2 regions of the Streptomyces sp. 8N616 genome follow, and region 2 is predicted to be linked to the other one. Evidence: riboswitches for the same ligand, from Rfam matches in the RefSeq annotation. Region 2 holds a riboswitch; the other holds the start of a gene.
The links. A riboswitch is a leader RNA that binds a small molecule or an ion and turns the genes downstream of it on or off. The one in region 2 is predicted to bind glycine.
Positions count from the first base shown of each region.

Region 1: it holds a riboswitch for glycine, as region 2 does, so the genes downstream of both, gcvP (aminomethyl-transferring glycine dehydrogenase) here and gcvT (glycine cleavage system aminomethyltransferase GcvT) in region 2, are expected to answer to the same signal.

Region 1 is NZ_JBQQBY010000008.1:208,942-213,351, forward strand. Features, by position in the region: gene gcvP (aminomethyl-transferring glycine dehydrogenase) at 1-1,667, opposite strand, end outside; glycine riboswitch at 1,854-1,950, opposite strand; gene ACTWQC_RS10215 (PRC-barrel domain-containing protein) at 2,076-2,462, shown strand; gene ACTWQC_RS10220 (DNA polymerase IV) at 2,369-3,931, opposite strand; gene ACTWQC_RS10225 (MerR family transcriptional regulator) at 3,988-4,410, opposite strand, start outside.
Region 2 is NZ_JBQQBY010000022.1:20,223-24,632, forward strand. Features, by position in the region: gene ACTWQC_RS20965 (hypothetical protein) at 289-1,140, shown strand; gene ACTWQC_RS20970 (AAA family ATPase) at 1,300-2,028, opposite strand; glycine riboswitch at 2,177-2,283, shown strand; gene gcvT (glycine cleavage system aminomethyltransferase GcvT) at 2,452-3,636, shown strand; gene gcvH (glycine cleavage system protein GcvH) at 3,752-4,132, shown strand; gene glyA (serine hydroxymethyltransferase) at 4,227-4,410, shown strand, end outside.

The DNA of each region.
Region 1 (4,410 bases), on a different contig from region 2:
CGCTCCTCGAGCTCGCGAATCAGCGTCACATAGCCCTCGGCCTGCTCGACGGGCGCGAACGGGTGCAGCGCCCCGAACTCGGGCCAGGTGACCGGCTCCATCTCCGTCGTCGCGTTGAGCTTCATGGTGCAGGAGCCCAGCGGGATCATGCCGCGGTCGAGCGCGTAGTCCCGGTCGGCCAGCTTGCGCAGGTAGCGCAGCATCGCGGTCTCGGAGCGGTGCTGGCGGAAGACCGGGTGCGTGAGGTACTCGTCGGTGCGCAGCAGCGCCTCCGGCAGCGCATCCTCCACGGTCGCGTCCAGCGCCTCCACGTCCGCCTCGACGCCGAAGGCGCCCCACACCGCGGCCAGCTGGTCCCGGTCGGTGGTCTCGTCGCAGGCGATGCCGACCAGGTCCGCGTCGATCTCGCGCAGATTGACCCCGGCCTCGCGGGCGGCGGCCACGACGCCGGCGGCCCGCCCGGGGACGCGGGCGGTCAGGGTGTCGAAGTACGAGCCGTGGACGATCTCCACGCCGCCCGCCCGCAGACCCTCGGCGAGCAGCGCGGCGTAGCGGTGGGTCCGCCGGGCGATGCCCGCCAGCCCGTCCGGGCCGTGGTAGACGGCGTACATCCCGGCCATGACGGCGAGCAGCACCTGCGCGGTGCAGATGTTGCTCGTGGCCTTCTCGCGGCGGATGTGCTGCTCGCGGGTCTGCAGGGCCAGCCGGTACGCCTTGTCGCCGTCCGCGTCCACGGAGACTCCGACGAGCCGGCCCGGCAGGCTGCGGGCGAACGTCGAGCGTACGGACATGTAGCCGGCGTGCGGGCCGCCGAAGCCCATCGGGACGCCGAAGCGCTGGCTGGTGCCGACGGCGATGTCCGCGCCCAGGTCGCCGGGCGAGGTGAGCAGGGTGAGGGCGAGGAGGTCGGCGGAGACGGTGACGACCGCGCCCAGCTCGTGGGCCTGCTCGATCACCGGCCGCAGGTCCCGCACCTGCCCGGAGGCGCCCGGGTACTGCAGCAGCACGCCGAAGACACCGCGCTCGGCGGCCTCCGCCGGAATGCCGCCGGACAGGTCGGCGACGACGACCTCGACGCCGGTCGGCTCGGCGCGGGTCTCGATGACGGCGATGGTCTGCGGGAGACAGTCGGCGTCGATGAGGAAGACCCCGTCCTTGACCTCGCCGACGCGGCGGGAGAGGGCCACGGCCTCGGCGGCGGCGGTGGCCTCGTCGAGCAGCGAGGCACCCGCGGTCGGCAGACCCGTCAGGTCGGCGACGACGGTCTGGAAGTTCAGCAGCGCCTCGAGGCGGCCCTGCGAGATCTCCGGCTGGTACGGCGTGTAGGCGGTGTACCAGGCCGGGTTCTCCAGGACGTTGCGGAGGATCACCGGCGGGGTGAAGGTGCCGTAGTAGCCGAGCCCGATCATCGGGGCCAGCACCTCGTTGCGGTCGGCGAGCCCGCGCAGCTCGGCGAGGACGTCGCCCTCCCCGCGCGCCTCCGGCAGGTCCAGCGCCCCGGCGCTCTTGATCACGTCGGGCACGGCGGCGGCGGTGAGTTCGTCGAGCGAGCCGTAGCCGACCTGGGCGAGCATCTTCGCCTGGGCCCCGGCATCGGGGCCGATGTGGCGCTGCTCGAAGGGGATGCCACGCTCCAGCCGGGAGAGTGGGATGCGGTTGGCGGTCATCTGCGGAGGCCTCCTGGTCGACTCGACCTGCGAGGGGTACCACTGCACGAGTACCCGGACGGCCTCCCCCTCTGTCATCTCAACCTGAGAGCTTCACCGGTCCGCCTGGGCGGCCCGGCTTTCACCGTCGGTGAGGAGGGGTTCCGGCACATTCCGTCCGACGCCCGCCCTGCTTTCCAGAGTGACCTCGTCCGTGCGGTACGGGTGCCTGAGAGATTCCGGGGAGGATTTGCTCCTTCGGCGCCTCCGGCCTTGCAGCGGAGGACTCTCCCGCACGGGGTCTGCAGCCGCTGTCAGCCTACCAGCGCGCCTCACGCCGGGCGTGACCCGCAGGACGCCGAGTGGCCGAGGCACGAGATGTGGCCTTTCGTTGTCTCATAGAGGACGTACGAGGAGTTGGAGGGCAGCGTGCAGTCCGATATCGATCCGCGGAGCCTGATAGGACGCAAGGCGTTCGACCTGGACGGAGCGAAGATCGGCACCGTGGACGAGGTGTATCTGGATGACGCCACAGGGCGTCCTGAGTGGGCCGCCGTGCGCACCGGCCTGTTCGGGCGCGACGCGTTCGTACCGCTGGAGCCCAGCGAGGTCGTCGACGACACCCTGCGGGTCCCCTACCACCGGTCTCTGATCAAGGACGCTCCCGACTTCGGCGTGGGGCGGCACCTCTCGCCGGAGCAGGAGCTGCAGCTCTACCACCACTACGGGCTCGACGCGTCCGCTCCGGGCAGCGGCCAGGACGACGGGGACGACGGCGACCAGGACTTCGGCCGTATCGCCGGGGACGGCGACTGATCGCCCGCGTACGCGTCCGCGTCCCGGTCCTCGGGTGACACCAGAGGCAGAGGCTCGGACGGCTCCAGGCCGGGGTCGTCCACGGGGAACGTGCGCACCCGCCCAGGCGCCGACCACGGCTGTTCGAAGCGCACGGTGACCTTCCCGACCCCGCTGCCCTGCACCCAGCCAGGTCCGAACTCCGCATGCCGGACGTCATGGCCCGGCACCCAGCGCCTGTGGCCGGGCTCCGGCGCCGCTTCCTCCGCCCCGGGTGGCGCTCCCCCATAGCCTTCGGCATGGGTGGGGGTCCCCCCAGTGGTAGCTGGGGGCGTACCCCCACCCGCGGTCTCCGGTTCCGCGCCGCCGGCCTCCGCTTCCGGCCCCGGTGTCTCCCCCGCGTGGGCCGTCTCCGCCGTCGCGGCCTGCGCGAACAGGTCCTCCTGCGTGAAGTCGGCGAGCCCGCTGACCCCGACGCCGAGCAGCCGTACGCCGCCCGTGGTGTCCACGGTCTCGATGAGCCGCGCGGCGGCCTCCCGGATCACCGCGGGGTCGTCGGTGGGCCCGCGCAGCGTCTCGGAGCGGGTGAGCGTCGAGAAGTCGTAGCGCCGGACCTTCAGCACGACCGTACGGCCCGACCGGCCCGCCGAGCGCAGCCGTCGCACGCACCGGTCGGCGAGCCGCGCGACCTCGCCCCGCACCCGCGCCCTGTCGTGCAGATCGACGTCGAAGGTGTCCTCGACGGACACGGACTTGGCGTCCCGCTCCGCGACCACAGGCCGGTCGTCGAGGCCCAGGGCCATGGCGTGCAGCGAGCTGCCGTGCGCTTTGCCCAGCAGCCGGACCAGCTCGTCCTCCCCCGCCTCGGCCATCTCACCCACGCTGTGGATCCCGGCCCTGCGCAGATGCTCGGCGGTGGCCGGACCGACGCCCGGGAGGGTGCGGACCGTCATGGGCGCCAGCAGCTCACGCTCCGTGCCGGGCGCAATGAGCACCAGTCCGTCCGGTTTCGCCTGCTCGGAGGCGATCTTGGCGAGCATCTTCGACCCGGCGAGGCCCACCGAGCCCGTGAGGCCGGTGACGGCCCGGATGTCGCGCCGCAGCCGCTCCCCCATCTCGCGCGCGGCGTCCGCCGACGCCGCCACCCCGCCGGCCTCGAGGTCGACGAAAGCCTCGTCCAGGCTCAGCGGCTCGACCAGCGGGGACAGCCCGTGCAGCAGCTCCATGACCGCGTCGCTGACCTGGCGGTACAGCGTGAAGCGCGGAGCGAGATAGGCGGCGTTCGGGCACAGCCGCCGGGCCTGGCCGGTCGCCATGGCGGAGTGCACCCCGAAGACCCGCGCCTCGTACGACGCCGTGGCCACCACGCCGCGCGGACCGATGCCGCCGACCACCACCGGCTTGCCGCGCAGGCTCGGCTTGGCCGCCTGCTCCACCGCGGCGAAGAACGCGTCCATGTCGAGATGCAGGATGGTCGGTGCGGACCTCACACCACCGATGCTGCCCTACGGCACTGACAACAGGCCGTGTACGGGGCTGCGGCGGGTCAGACGGCCCGGTTGCGGCGACGGGCGAGCTCGTCGGCCGGGTTGTGCCCGACGAGCGTCTCTCCGGTGTCCACCCGCTCGCCGTGAAGCTGGGACAGGGCGTCCTCCACGTCCCGCCAGACCACGCCGACCGCGATGCCGAAGATGCCCTGTCCGCCCTGGAGCAGACTCACCACATCGTCCGGGGACGAACACTCGTAGACGGTCGCGCCGTCGCTCATGAGCGTCATCTGGGCGAGGTCGGCTCGCTCCTTGGCGCGCAGGTGCTGGACGGCCGCACGGATGTTCTGCAGCGAGACGCCGGTGTCCAGGAAGCGCTTCACGATCTTCAGGACGACGACGTCCCGGAAGCTGTAGAGCCGCTGGGTGCCCGAGCCGTACGCCGGCCGGACGCTGGGTTCGACGAGTCCGGTACGCGCCCA
Region 2 (4,410 bases):
CTCCCTCGGAAGGCACTCCCTCGGGAGGAATGGAGTAGCCGTGCTGCTCCGTCGTGTTCACCGGGCCCACCACCGTCTCGTACGAACCGCACACGCACCCTAACGGCTGCACCCGCGAGCCCTCCCGGGGGTCGCCCGAACCGCGGCGAAAGCCCAGGTCACACGTGACGGTGGGAGGAGGCGGAGGACGCCGCGGGGCCGTCGCTCTCCGTAGCGACGAGTTGCACTCGGTGGCCGGGCTCCGGACGGTGGTCGTGAAACCGATGAACACCCGAAGGGAGCACTCCCATGCCGATGCGTATACCCCGGAAGGCCGGCGTCCTCGTCTCGTCCGCCATGTGCGGCGCGCTCGTGGCGGGCACCGGCGCCGCTGTGGCCGTCTCCGAGACGGGAACCCCCGCGCGCTCCGCGCCCGAGAGGAAGGCGCCCGGGGCTCAGCTGCCCGGCGCCGACGCGCTGCTCGGCCAGGCCAAGCTGCTCGGCGACCTGGGCGGTGTGACCCGGCCCGTCAACGATCTCGTACTGGCCGTGCTCCAGTCCCCCGACGGCAGGCTGCCGGCCGCCGAGGCGAACCGCTACGGCGAGGAGATCAGGAGGGCACTCGCCTCCGTCACGCAGGCGCCCGCCGTGCCGCCCGCCACCCAGCCCGCACCCGGCCAGGACCCGGCCATCCTCCCGGCCTACGACGTGCCCGGCGCCGTGGACCCCGCCACGGATCCCGCCGCGAACGCCGCCGACCCGGCCGCCGCCCCCGCTGCGAACGCCGCCGACCCGGGCCAGGACCTCAAGGCCAAGGCCGTCGCCGACTTCGAGACCAGACTCGACGCCCTGCTCAGGGCGATTCCCGCGGGCGATGAGAGCGTGACCGCGGCCGCGGTCCAGGAACTCCTCACCGGCACGGTCAACGTGGTCGCCAGCGTCATGGTCGGCGGCGGGCTGCCCGCGGCGAATCTGGACGGGCTGCCGCCGATGCCCCAGGTCCCGGGTGCCCCGCAAGCCCCGAACTCCCCCGCCAACCCCGAGGTCCCGGCTTCTCCCGAGGTCCCGGTCGCCCCGGAGGCCCCGGCCTCCCCCGATCTCCCGAGCGCGCCCCCGTCCCCGGCGGCGCCGACCCTGCCCGCCGGCTGGCCCGCGCAGTAGCGGGAGCCAGCTGGCGGGCTGCTCGAAGCCACCCGGGGCCCGCCACCCGGAGCCCGCCACCCGGAGCCCGCCACCCGGAGCCCGCCACCCGGAGCCCGCCACCCGGAGCCCGCCACCCGGAGCCCGCCACAACGGGCTGCGCAAAGCCGGCTGCGCGCGTTACTCGAAGCCGATGCTTTTCAGGGCGCTCGCGGCGCCGCGGTCCAGCAGCACGGCCGAGGTGCAGCCGTCCGGCAGCCGTCCGCGCTCCGCGTCCGCGACCAGCCGCCCCACGGCGCCGCGGTGCCGCGCGAAGGCGTAGCGGGAGACGCCCCGGCCGCGCGAGGCCTGGCCCTCAAGGGCGACCTCCGGCGGGACGTCGAGCAGCGCCATGTGCAGGGAGCGGCCCCGGCGGCGCGCGTCGCGCGCCAGCCAGCGGCGCACCCAGGCGAGGGTGCCGCAGTCGTGCACGACGACGCTGTCACCCGAGGCGAGGCCCCGGTACAGCCGGGCGTAGTGGGCGACCCGCACCAGGGGCCGGTACAGGGCGTACGGGATCATGGCGGGCATGGCGCGCTCCCAGCGGTCGCGCATGTCCTGCGAGTCCACCCGGCGCACCCGGCCGCCGCGCCGATCGAGGCCCGCGACGGCCCGCCTGATCAGCGTGCTCTTGCCGCTGCCCGGCAGCCCGGAGACGACGAGCACGTCACCGGCCGAGTAGCACAGCTCGTACCCCGCGGCCTGGCCGCCGCGCAGGTCGAGCGCGGGCGACGACCGGCGGCCCGGCCTGACCGCTTCCCCGGCGACGGCCTGGAGAGCCTGGAGAACGGGCAGCTCCGGCCGACCGGGCAGCGGGCCGCGCGCGACCTCGCTCGTCGTCGCGTACGCACTGTCCCTGTGCACCGTGATCGTCCTCCCCGTCCGGTCCGGTCACTGCGCCCTGACCCGAAGACTGTCAAGAAAAGGTAATGCCGTAAACCTCGATACCTCGGGACCGGACCGTCCGAACCTCGCGCGGCCGTGCAATGATGTCGGCGCCAACTCCATACCGGCCGTTAGAACCCGCGCGGGAGAGTCCCCGGACCGGCAGCTGTGCCGGTCACCGGGGCGCCGAAGGAGCAAGTCCTCCCTTGAATCTCTCAGGCCCCGTACCGCGCGGGCTAGGCACATCTGAAAAGCGGGCCGCCGCGTGCGGCCCCACCCAAGGTGCAAGCCCGTAGCCCCGACGCGTGATCCGGGGTCGTGGCGAACCTCTCAGGTTCCGATGACAGATGGGGAGGCTGTGTTCTCTTCGACATCAGCCTCGCCACCCCTGCCCGGGAGCCTGAAAACATGACCGAAGCCCAACGCCGTACGCCGCTCGACGCGCTGCACCGCGCGCTCGGCGCGACCATGACCGACTTCGCGGGCTGGGACATGCCGCTGCGCTACGGCAGCGAGCGCGACGAGCACGTCGCCGTCCGCACCCGCGCCGGACTCTTCGACCTCTCCCACATGGGCGAGATCACCCTGACCGGGCCGCAGGCCGGTGAGGTCCTGGACTACGCGCTGGTCGGCCACCTCTCGGCCCTGGCCGTGGGCCGCGCCCGCTACACCATGATCTGCAACGCCGAGGGCGGCATCCTCGACGACCTGATCGTCTACCGGCTGGGGGGTGAGCCGGGCCCTCCCCCTGGCGTCGCCGGGGGCACCCCCACCTCGCCCAAGGCGGGCGAGGAGGGAGAATTCATGGTGGTGGCCAACGCCTCCAACGCGCAGGTGGTGCTGGACGCGCTCACCGAGCGCGCGCAGGGCTTCGACGCGACCGTGCGGGACGACCGTGAGGCCTACGCGCTGATCGCCGTCCAGGGCCCCGAGTCCCCCGGCATCCTCAGGTCCCTGACCGACGCCGACCTGGACGGGCTGAAGTACTACGCCGGCCTGCCCGGCACCGTCGCCGGCGTGGACGCACTCATCGCCCGCACCGGATACACCGGCGAGGACGGCTTCGAGCTCTTCGTCGCGCCGGGCGACGCGGAGGCCCTGTGGCAGGCGCTGACCGAGGCGGGAGCCGCGGTGGGCCTGGTGCCGTGCGGCCTTTCCTGCCGGGACACCCTGCGCCTGGAGGCGGGTATGCCGCTGTACGGGCACGAGCTGACGACCTCGACCACCCCCTTCGACGCGGGCCTCGGCCGGGTCGTGAAGTTCGAGAAGAGCGGTGACTTCGTCGGCCGTACGGCGCTGGAGGCCGCGGCGAAGCGGGCCGAGTCCAGCCCGCCGCGCAAGCTGGTCGGCCTGATCGCTTCCGGCCGCAGGGTGCCGCGCGCCGGGTACGCCGTGGTCTCCGCCGAGTCGGGAAGCGTGATCGGCGAGGTCACGTCCGGCGCCCCGTCGCCGACCCTCGGCAAGCCGATCGCGATCGCGTACGTGGACGCCGACCGCGCCGAGCCGGGCACGGCGGGCGTCGCGGTGGACATCCGCGGCAGCCACGAGCCGTACGAGGTCGTGGCGCTCCCCTTCTACAAGCGGCAGCGCTGACGCCCGCCCAGCGGCGCCGCCTCGCGCGGGACCCCGGCGTCCGTTTCATGACAGCCCGTCCCACCTGTCAAGACCCGTCACCGAGCACTCCCCCCGATCCAGGAGAATTCAGATCATGAGCAACCCCCAGCAGCTTCGCTACAGCAAGGAGCACGAGTGGCTCACCGCCGCTGACGCGGACGGTGTGTCGACCGTGGGCATCACCTCGCACGCCGCCGACGCCCTCGGTGACGTCGTCTTCGTCCAGCTCCCGGAGGTCGGCGACACCGTCACCGCGGGCGACGCCTGCGGCGAGCTGGAGTCGACCAAGTCCGTGAGCGACCTGTACGCGCCGGTCTCGGGCGAGGTCACGGCCGTCAACCAGGACGTCGTGGACGACCCGGCGCTGGTGAACTCCGCCCCCTTCGAGGGCGGCTGGCTGTTCAAGGTACGGGTGAGCGACGAGCCCGCCGACCTGCTCTCCGCCGACGAGTACACCGCCTTCACCGGCAGCTGAACCCGCCGAACCTGCCGAACCTGCCGAACCTGCCGAACCTGCTGAACTCGCTGAATCCGCGAAGTCCCTGACGCCCCTCCTGATTGGGATCCCGATGTCGCTTCTCAACCAGTCCCTGCACGAGCTCGACCCGGACGTCGCCGCCGCGGTCGACGCCGAGCTCCACCGCCAGCAGTCCACGCTCGAGATGATCGCCTCGGAGAACTTCGCTCCGGTCGCCGTCCTCGAAGCGCAGGGCTCGGTGCTCACCAACAAGTACGCCGAGGGATACCCCGGCC